3 regions of the Janthinobacterium woesei genome follow, and region 1 is predicted to be linked to each of the others. Evidence: predicted binding sites of a transcription regulator. Region 1 holds the regulator's gene; each other region holds the start of a gene.

Region 1 (3,470 bases):
CGCCCGCGCGTACTGATCTATTCCGCCATCCTGGCCCTGATCATCATCGCCGTGGCGACCTCGCTGTTCCTGCGCACGCCGCTGAAAATGGACGTCATCCGCGACCGTGGCTCGATGGGACGCGAAGTGGAAGATGGCATGATCGAAAACGTCTACCGCCTGCAGATCATGAATACCTCGGAGCAGCGCCAGCACTTCAGGATCAGCGTTGCCGGCTTGCCCGGCCTGGCCCTGCTGACGCGCGATGAAGTTACCCTGCAGCCGACCGAAACGCTGGGCTGGCCCATCCGCCTGCGCGTGCCGCACGGCGTCGGGGAAAAGGGTTCGAACAAGATCAGCATCGAGCTGCAATCGCTGGACGATCCATCGCTGCATGTGCGCGAAAGCGCCGTGTTCATCGTGCCGCGCTAACAAGGAAAGGCGTGTTTTTGAGGGCTGACCCCAGAATATGCCGCCACAAGGAGAAATAGCATGTCGGAAAGTATCAAGCTGCAAGCCCCCGTGGAACCCTGGTACAAGCACCGCTGGCCGTGGCTGCTGATGGTGGGGCCCGGGCTGTCCGTCATCGTCGGCAGCTTCATGGGCTATATCGCGTTTACGCAGCCGGACGCGCTGGTGGTGGGCGACTATTACAAGCAGGGCAAGGCGATCAACCAGGACTTGCGGCGCGATACGGCCGCCAGCAACCTGGCCATGTCGACCAGCCTGACCTATGATGTAGCTGCAGCGCGCCTGACCGGTTCCGTGCAAAGCTTCGGCAAGGCTTACCCGGCGCCTTTGCTGCTGCACCTGGCGCATGCCACCTTGCCCGAAAAGGATATCAAGCTGCTGGTGCAGCCCGATGCGGCCGGCAACTTTTCGGTGGCGCTGCCGATGTTAGAGCGCAGCCGCTGGCAAGTGCTGGTGGAAAACAACGCGCGCGAATGGCGCTTGTCAGGCATCTGGACCTGGCCTTTGCAGCGCAGCATCGCGCTGCATGCGGATGAAGAACTATAAGGTACAGCACCGTTATTATTTGCAGGTGTCCGTGCCGGCCGTAATGGCCTTCAATTTTGCTGGCTGCAGGATTTCAATCTCGCGGTTCGACACGCGCAGCCAGCCTTCTTTCTTGAACTTCGACAATAAGCGGCTGACGCTTTCGATGGTCAAGCCCAGGTAATTGCCAATTTCCTCGCGCGACATGCGCAGCTGGAAGTTGCTGCCCGAATAGCCGCGTGCCTCGTAGCGCGAGGCCAGGTTGACGATGAAGGCGGCAAAGCGCTGCGTCGCCTGCATATTGCCCAGCAACAGCATGACGCTTTGCTCGCGCGTGATTTCCTGGCTCATCATGCGGTGGAAATGGCGCAGCAGGGTCGGTATACTGCCCAGCAATTGTTCCAGGCTGGAAAACGGAATTTCACACACTTCGCTGTCTTCCAGCGCCACCGCGTTGCAATGGTGGCGGTCGGCGCTGATGGCGTCCATGCCCAGCAATTCGCCAGCCATCTGGAAACCCGTCACCTGCTCGTCGCCGCCCGGATTGATCTGGTACGTCTTGAAGTGGCCCAAACGGATCGCGTACAGGTTCTGGAACGAATCGCCGATGCGGAACAGCAAGGCGCCACGCGCGACCTTGCGGCGCCGGCCGATGATCTGGTCCAGCCGGTCCATATCACCCACATCGAGCCCCATCGGCAGGCACAATTGATGCATGCTGCACGTCGAGCATCGGGCACGCAACGCCTCCACGGTCACTGCGGGCAAGGCTGGAGAGAGTAGCGCTTCTGTCATGTCAGTACCTTTTATAAAATGCAATAACAAGTTTACTGCATAGTGCGTTGCCATGTGCCAATTTCGCGGAAATTCACCGCAATTCGCCCTAATTTCGCTGAATAAACGACGTTCTGCATTTAATTTTATGCCGACATCCTCTAAAGCCTGCTCCACAGCGCAAAATTACACGCCCCACGCTTGCCAAGTTGATGTATTGATAGGAAAATTCCTGACAGCATTATCTGCCGCCTGTACCGCCCGGTACTCAAAAGGAAATCATGAAGCCTCTCGGCATTAAAGCAAAAGTCGCGCTGGCCACCAGCCTGACCTCGATCGCCATGATCGCCCTGGTGACGATGGTCCAGGTGAAACACATGCGCGACGATTTCACGCAAGTCTTGCTGAGCCAGCAAACGGCGCTGATCGAGCGCACGGCCGAAGAACTCGATGACAAGCTGGCCATGCTGCTCGACATCATCACCCAGACCGCGCGCCACCAGCCACCCGCCCTGATGGATGACCCGGCGCAATTGCGCCACTACTACACGCAGCGCGCCATGCTGGCCCTGTTCGACGACGTGCTGGTGCTCGATACGCAGGGCAAGGTGGTCGCCGACGTGCCCGAAGTGCAGGGGCGCAACGGCACGGACGTGGCCGACCGCGCATACTTCCAGACGGTGATGCGCACGAAAAAAGCCATGATCACCGAGCCGATGCTGGGCAAGACCAGCCATTTGCCCATCGTGCAGATGGTCGCCCCCGTGCTCGACAAGGATGGCGAGGTGGCCGGCATCGTGATCGGCGTGCTGCGCCTGTACAAGGACAATATGCTCGGCCATTTGCGCACGGCCAAGGTGGGCAAGAGCGGCTATTTCTTCATCCTCACGCGCGAGGCCGTGCCGCGCTACGTGCTACACCCGGATGCCAGCCGGCTGCTGCAGCCGCGCGCGCCCAACGCCAACCAGATCACCACGCAGTTGCTCAAGGATGGTGGCGAAGGCAGCATGGTCAGCACCAACAGCGGTGGCACCACGGCCGTCAACAGCTTCAAGCGACTGAAATCCGTGAACTGGCTGCTGGCCGCCTCGCTGCCCGTGACCGACGCGTTTGAACCGTTCAACGGCGTGCTGTACCGGCTGGTGCTGTGGAGCATCTGCGCTTCGCTGCTGGCCGCTGCCGTGCTGGCCTGGCTGACCGTACGGCTGCTGTCGCCGCTGGTGCGCCTGCGCAATACCTTGCTGTCGCTGCGCGCTTCCGGCAGCCGCTTCACGCCCGTGCCGGTGCTGCAGCGCGACGAAATCGGCGAGCTGACGGAAGCGTTCAACGGCCTGATGAGCGAACGCGACCGGCTGCAGCAGGAGCTCGAGGCGCGCGCGGCAGAGCTGGAGCGGGAACGCGACCGGGCCGAGGCGGCGAACCGCGCCAAGAGCGATTTCGTGGCCAACATGAGCCATGAAATCCGCACGCCCCTGAACGCCGTGCTGGGCATGGTGTATCTGCTGGGAAATACCAAGCTCAACACCGAGCAGCGCAAGTATCTGACCATGGTACGCGTGGCGGGCCAGTCGCTATTGGGCATCCTCAACGATGTGCTCGATTTTTCCAAGATCGAGGCGCGCCGCATGGATCTCTCGCCCGTCGAGTTCGACCTCGATGAAGTCATGAATACGCTGGCAACGACGATGACCATGAATGCCGGCGAGAAAGAACTGGAACTG
Region 2 (3,470 bases), on a different contig from region 1:
GGCAGTTCTTGAAGTCGTGGGCGTCGCGCATGAAGGCGATGTCGTCTTCGTCGCGGCCCGCGTTTTCCAGTTCGGCCGCATAGCTGAACCACAAGCGCGTCTGGCCCAGCAAATCGAGCGCGACGTTGGTCAGCGCCATGTCTTCTTCCAGCGCCGGCCCCTTGCCGCACAGCTGCGACAGCTGCTGGCTGAGGATCAGGGCGTTGTCGCCGAGGCGCAGGAGGTAATTAACCTTGTCATCCATTGCAGAGTCTCCGCATCACAGGTTCTTGACTTCTTCCGGCATCGGGAAGAAGGTGGGGTGGCGGTACACCTTGCTGTTCGACGGTTCGAACAGCGCGCCCTTGTCGCCGGGGCTGCTGGCGACGATATCGGCCGCGCGCACCACCCAAATGCTCACGCCTTCATTGCGGCGCGTGTAGACGTCGCGCGCATGATTGACTGCCATGGTGGCGTCGGAGGCGTGCAGGCTGCCCACATGCTTGTGCGCCAGGCCGTGCTGGCTGCGGATGAAAACTTCCCACAATGGCCATTCTTTGCTCATGTTGCTCTCCCTATCATTATGTATGCTCAGGCTGCCGCTTTGAGATCGGCTTGTTTATCTGCATAGGCAAGCAAAGCGTCGCGGAACCATGCGCCATCTTCATACGCCTTGACGCGCGTTTGCAAACGTTCGCGGTTGCACGGTCCATTGCCCTTCAAGACGTTGTTGAACTCGGACCAGTCGATCTCGCCAAACTCGTAATGGCCCGTTTCGGCATTCAATTTCAGGTCGGGATCGGGCACGCTCAAGCCTAGGTATTCGATTTGCGGCACGCTCTGGTCGACCATGCGCTGGCGCAATTCATCGTTCGAAAACAGCTTGATGCGCCATTGCGCCGATTGGGCGCTGTTGACAGAGGCGGCGTCGGACGGCCCGAACATCATCAGCGACGGCCACCACCAGCGGTTCAGCGCATCTTGCGCCATGGCTTTTTGAGCCGGCGTGCCCTTGCACAGCGACATCATGATGTCGTAGCCCTGGCGCGCATGGAACGACTCTTCCTTGCAGACGCGGATCATGGCGCGTGCATACGGACCATACGAGCAGCGGCACAGGGGAATCTGGTTGATGATGGCTGAACCATCGACCAGCCAGCCGATGGCGCCCATATCGGCCCACGACAGGGTGGGATAGTTGAAGATGCTGGAATACTTGGCTTTGCCCGAGTGCAAGGCAGCGAGCAGTTCGTCGCGCGACACGCCCAGGGTTTCGGCGGCGCTATACAGGTACAGGCCATGGCCCGCTTCGTCCTGGATCTTGGCCAGCAAAATCGATTTGCGCTTGAGGGTAGGGGCGCGCGTAACCCAGTTACCTTCGGGCAACTGGCCGACGATTTCCGAATGCGCATGCTGCGAAATCTGGCGTATCAGGGTCTTGCGGTAGGCATCCGGCATCCAGTCCTTGGCCTCGATCTTGATGCCTTCGTCGATGCGCGCCTGGAAAGCACGTTCTTCCTGCCCCATGTCATCGATGGAACGAACGTTCTTGAGGCCGGTTTCAACCATTTGTGCGTACATGATGTGTCTCCCATGTCGTTGATTTGCGCAGCAGCGCAGTGCGATGAACAGATAATACGATACAAAAAACTATTTGCATACACTTGATGTGAATCATTTTAAAAATTCGTATCTTATGCGCCTTTTGCGGAGGTATGATGTGAAAAATAGTCCACGCCACGACGCATGGCAAAGTAAACTGCTGCTTTTATTGAAACGACCAATACGGCCAGACCAGGACCACATGAAGAACACCCGCTGCATGGCATGGATAGCCGCATTCCTGGAAAGCGACCCACCGCGCTCGAAGTCCCTGGTGATGACGATTTTTGGCGATGCCATCGTGCCGCGCGGCGGCGCCATCTGGCTGGGCAGCCTGATCGAACTGCTGGCGCCGTTTGGCGTGAACGACCGCTTGCTGCGCACCAGCGTATTCCGCCTGGCACAGGAAGGCTGGCTCAGCTCGCAAAGGGATGGCCGCCGCAGCGCCTACACGATACGTCCGGATGCGCTGGCCCGCTTCGAACGCGCCTACCGCCGCATCTATGCGCCGCTGGTCGTGCATTGGGATGGCAGCTGGACGCTGGTCATCGGGCCGGCCGGCAGCATCGGCGCGGTCGAACGGGGCGCACTGCGCAAGGAACTGTTGTGGGCCGGCTATGGATTGATTGCACCCGGCATCTTCGGCCACCCGGCCAGCAATGCCGAAACACTGGAAGATATCCTCGTGCGCAACGAGGTGCAGGGCAAGCTGTATGTCTGCCATACCACGGAATTGCCGGGCGTCAATACGCGCCCGCTGCGCGACATGGTGGGCGAATGCTGGGATTTATCGGAAGTGATGGCCGGCTATGAGAAATTCATCGCCAGTTTCCAGCCACTGCTGACTTTGCTGCAGGAAGAGCCCGTGTTTGACGCCGAACAGGCGTTCGTCATCCGCTCGCTGCTGACGCACGCCTACCGCCGCGTACAATTGCACGACCCGCAACTGCCCGTCGAGCTGCTGCCCGAACCCTGGCCCGGCACGCAAGCATACGCACTGGCGCGCGACCTGTACCGCATTACCTATGCGGCGGCCGACGAACATATCCTGGCCACCTTGCGGCGCGAGGATGCGCAGGCAGCGGATGTGGAGCCGTGGTTCTTTGAACGCTTCGGCGGCCTCAATACCTGAAGAAAAGTCCATGGCGACCTTGCAGTGCCTGGTCGTACACTCCAGGTAAAACAGGTATCATCGCGCCATTGCACACGATGCAAACCTCACTTGTTTTTATCAGGAACACTCATGACCATTAAAATCAGCCAGCAATTCGACGCCGGCGCGATCGAGGTGCTGCGCGCCGACGATGCCCACTCCATCGAGCTGAACATCCGCAAGGATTCCCACGCCGACATCACGCAGTGGTTTTACTTCCGCCTGCAAGGCGCGCAAGGCGAGGCGTGCACGATCCGCTTCATGAATGCAGGCAAGTCGGCCTACCCGGACGGCTGGAAAGACTACCAGGCTGTCGCCAGCTACGACCGCGAAACCTGGTTCCGCGTGCCGACCAGTTATGACGGCACGGTGATGACCATCGAACATACGCCGGAAGAAGAAAGCGTGTACTACGCCTACTTCGAACCCTATCCATGGGACCGCCACCTGGCCCTGATCGACAGCGCGCAGGCGTCGCCGCTGGTGCGTCTGCTAGACCTGGGCAGCACCGTCGAAGGACGCGACATGAATGTGCTGGTGGTGGGTGACGCCGATGCCGAGAAGAAAGTCTGGGTCATCGCGCGTCAACACCCGGGCGAAACGATGGCCGAATGGTTTGTCGAAGGCATGCTCGAAGCGCTGCTGGACCAGGCCAATCCGTTTGCCCGCCAGTGCCTGCAAGACGCCGTCTTCTACGTGGTGCCGAACATGAACCCGGACGGTTCCGTGCATGGCA
Region 3 (3,470 bases), on a different contig from region 1:
ACAGCAGCAAGCATAAATCGCTGGCCGAAGTAAAGAACGGCGCCACCATCACCATGCCGAACGATCCGACCAACCAGGCGCGCGCGCTGGTGGTGCTGGCCAAGATGGGCTGGATCAAGCTCAAGCCAAATGCCGACCCGCTGCGCGCTTCCGAGCGCGACGTGCTGGAAAACCCGAAAAAGCTCAAATTGATCCCGCTCGAAGCGGCGCAGCTGCCACGCTCGCTGGCCGACGCCGATTTCTCTTTCGTCAACGGTAATTTCGCCCTGGCCGCCGGCATGAAGCTGACGTCCGCGCTGGCCGTGGAAAAAATCTCGGACAGCTACATCAACCTGGTGGCCATCCGCACGGCCGACAAGGGCAAGCCCTGGGTGAAAGACCTGGAAGCGGCCTACCGCTCGCGCGCCTTCCTCGACGCGACGAATAAATACCTGGCCGGCTACGAAAAGACGGACTACCAGCAGGCGCTGGAAAAAACGCTGAAAAAATAGACAGCGTGCTTGAAACGTAAAAAAGGACGGCCAGGTGCAAACCCGGCCGTCCTTTTTTACGCCCGCCACGCGGGCATCCTCAACACTTACAACGCCTAACAAAACCGTAGCGAGCGGAAGGAAGGCTCGGCGCCCCCGTTGGCTCGAGAAGCGCAACTGTACGAAGGTACGGGGGCGCCGAGCCAGTGAGCATCGCAGACCACAAATTACGACGCGCAGTAGGTTTTGATAGGTGTTCCTAGAAGCGGTAGCCGACGCCGACGCCGATCAGCAGTGGATCAACCTTGACTTCGCTGGCCTTGGCGCCGCCGATGAAGACATCGCTGCGGATCTGCACTTTCTTGATGTCGAAGTTCAGCGACCAGTTCTTGTCCAGCTTGTAGTCGACACCGGCTTGCAGCGCAAAGCCCCAGCTGTCGTGCTCCAGGCGGCCCGCGCCGTTCAGCAGTTTCACTCCCGAAATATTCGTGTAGTTCACGCCCGCGCCCACGTAAGGGCTGAACTGTTTTTCAGGCATGAAGTGATATTGCAGCGACAGGGTCGGCGGCAAGTGCTTGAAGGTGCCGATATTGTTGCCGTCGAGCGTGACGTCATGCTTTTGCGGATACGTCAGGATCAGCTCGGCAGCGATGTTGGGAGTAAAGAAATACGAGATATCGATTTCAGGAATCGTCTTGCTGCTGACATGCAAACGGTCGGCTGCGCCGACGCCGCCGATAGGCGCAGATTTGTCGGCCGGGTCGATGTGCACGGCGCGCGCACGGACCAGCCATGGGCCTTCCTGTGCCATGGCATTGCTGGCGAAGGCGCCGATGGCGGCCAGGACGATTGCTGCTGCAGTTGCGGACGTTTTCATTGTGGTTTCCTCTGTCGTTAAGTAACGCTGCGAAGTTTAAAAGTGCAGTGCAACAAAAACTTTGATCCACATCAAATAGTGCCAGATGGCATCGACAGCGCGATTTTTTCCTTTTCCCACGTCAAGAAATGCGGCAGCGCAGCGCGGTAGCGGGCATCACTGCACGTGGGCAAACAGGCTGGCCACCCAGTCGGCCAACACATGAAAATGGTAATGATTATCATTTACGATATAATCTACTGCCACGCTCGGGCGATCAAAAAAAAGGAATCGGAGACATGGATATATTGAGGGAACTGCGTGAATCGGGCTTGAAAGTGACCATCCCCCGCTTGCGGATTCTGCAGCTGTTTCAAGAGGGCGCGATCAAGCATCTGAGTGCGGACGATGTGTATAAACTCTTGCTGGCCGAAAAGATCGATGTGGGCCTGGCCACCATTTACCGCGTACTGATGCAGTTTGCCGAAGCGGGTATCCTGTTTCGCCGCCATTTCGAAGCGGGCCACGCCGTCTTCGAACTGAACCAAGGCCAGCACCACGACCACCTGGTCTGCACAGGCTGCGGCAAGGTCGATGAATTCGTCGATGAAGGCATCGAGCTGCGCCAGAACGAGATCGCCACCGAGCGGGGCTTCGTGCTGCATGAGCACGCGCTGTCGCTGTACGGCACCTGCGCCGACTGCACGGCCAGGAAAGTCCCGCCGCGCCGGGCATGAAGCCGCGCCTGGGTAGCCCGTGGTACACCACCTTGGCTGCCTTGCGCTACACTGCGTGCGCCGTACATCAACAAAGGAAAGCCATGTACATCGGAGAAATCGCCCGCCTGGCGGGCACCTCGCCCAAGGCCTTGCGCCACTATGAATCGCTGGGCTTGCTGGGCGACGTGCGCCGCTCGGGCGCCTACCGCGTCTACACGCAAGAAGACCTGGCGCAGGTGAAATTGATACGCCAGGCGCAAACGCTGGGCTTTCGCCTGGCCGAACTGCTGCCCATCCTGGCTGGCGACGCTACCGACTGGGCCGCCCTGTCGCAGCATATCGCCGCCAAGCGCGCGCAATTGCAGCGCGACATCGCGCGCCTGCGCCAGCTCGACGCACAGCTGGTCGACATCGACGTGGAAATCCACGACTGCCTGGCGCGCCAGCGGCAGCAAGCGGCCTGAGGCTGCCCGCTTGACTCTGCCACTAGGGGCAGGCTTTAGCATGCAAGCTGTTCTTTTATAGAAAGCTTGCATCATGGAAAAACGCGTTTTAGTGATCTTCGGCCATCCGTCCGGCGACAGTTTCTGCGCCGCTCTCGCCGACGCCTACGCCGAGACAGCACGCGCCCAGGGCCATACCGTGCGCACATTGCGCCTGGGCCAGCTGGACTTCAACCCCATCTTGCACCAAGGCTACCGCCAGGTGCAGCCGCTGGAAGCCGATTTGCTGGCGGCGCAGGAAGCCATCAGTTGGGCGCAGCAGCTGGTGTTCTCCTACCCCATCTGGTGGGGCGGTGCGCCGGCGCTGCTGAAAGGCTTTGTCGACCGCGTCTTCCTGCCCGGCTACGCCTTCAAGTACCGCCCAGGAAAAGCCTTCCCGGCGCAGCTGCTGGCGGGCCGCAAGGCCCAGCTCCTGGTGACGATGGATACGCCGCCCTGGTATTTCCGCTGGGTCTACCGCATGCCCGGCATCCACCAGCTGCGCAAGACGACGCTGGAGTTTTGCGGCATCAAGCCCGTCAAGGTAGCCAGCTTCGGCCCCATCATAAATTCCACCGAGCAACAACGTGCGCGCTGGCTGGATCAAGCGAAGGCGCTGGCCCGGCACGCCTGAGTTGCTTGCCATGCAGCCATCTTGCATTCGGTTTTGACAAGCTGGTAATCAAGCCGTCATAATCCAAGGCTACCATGATGATATTGCCTGTTTGTCAGCCGCCTTGCCGCTGCGACAACAAGGTTCCGATCGTCATGTAAAGGTAGCCGCCTGTGGAGTTCAACGCTTCTCGATTGCATCTCCCCCGTTATCGCTCGTCCGTGGCGTTTGATCTGTGCATCGCCACGGAATCGGTACAGGCCGACGCCAGCAACTTCGCCGTGCTGGAACTGTTTACGGAGCGGCGCGACATGATGAGCCTGCCCGTCA

The links. The regulator FNR, encoded in region 1, switches genes on or off when oxygen is low (the NO sensors DNR and NnrR bind a similar motif). The targets are predictions, from matches to a motif close to TTGATNNNNATCAA.
Region 2: a site for FNR is predicted at 1,644-1,657, ahead of paaA (1,2-phenylacetyl-CoA epoxidase subunit PaaA). Genes of this name have one in related genera too.
Region 3: a site for FNR is predicted at 1,409-1,422, ahead of ACQ4W6_RS13255 (OmpW/AlkL family protein). Genes of this name have one in related genera too.

What each region holds. Positions count from the first base shown of each region.
Region 1 covers NZ_JBNYXW010000003.1:270,545-274,014, reverse strand. The annotation lists gene ccoG (cytochrome c oxidase accessory protein CcoG) at 1-411, shown strand, start outside; gene ACQ4W6_RS04565 (FixH family protein) at 472-996, shown strand; gene fnr (fumarate/nitrate reduction transcriptional regulator Fnr) at 1,012-1,770, opposite strand; gene ACQ4W6_RS04555 (HAMP domain-containing sensor histidine kinase) at 2,031-3,470, shown strand, end outside.
Region 2 covers NZ_JBNYXW010000005.1:55,767-59,236, reverse strand. The annotation lists gene paaC (1,2-phenylacetyl-CoA epoxidase subunit PaaC) at 1-244, opposite strand, end outside; gene paaB (1,2-phenylacetyl-CoA epoxidase subunit PaaB) at 260-544, opposite strand; gene paaA (1,2-phenylacetyl-CoA epoxidase subunit PaaA) at 571-1,560, opposite strand; gene paaX (phenylacetic acid degradation operon negative regulatory protein PaaX) at 1,784-2,713, shown strand; gene ACQ4W6_RS06500 (M14 family metallopeptidase) at 2,825-3,470, shown strand, end outside.
Region 3 covers NZ_JBNYXW010000010.1:95,137-98,606, forward strand. The annotation lists gene ACQ4W6_RS13250 (MetQ/NlpA family ABC transporter substrate-binding protein) at 1-491, shown strand, start outside; gene ACQ4W6_RS13255 (OmpW/AlkL family protein) at 730-1,347, opposite strand; gene fur (ferric iron uptake transcriptional regulator) at 1,626-2,063, shown strand; gene ACQ4W6_RS13265 (MerR family transcriptional regulator) at 2,147-2,509, shown strand; gene ACQ4W6_RS13270 (NAD(P)H-dependent oxidoreductase) at 2,583-3,161, shown strand; gene ACQ4W6_RS13275 (SpoIIE family protein phosphatase) at 3,335-3,470, shown strand, end outside.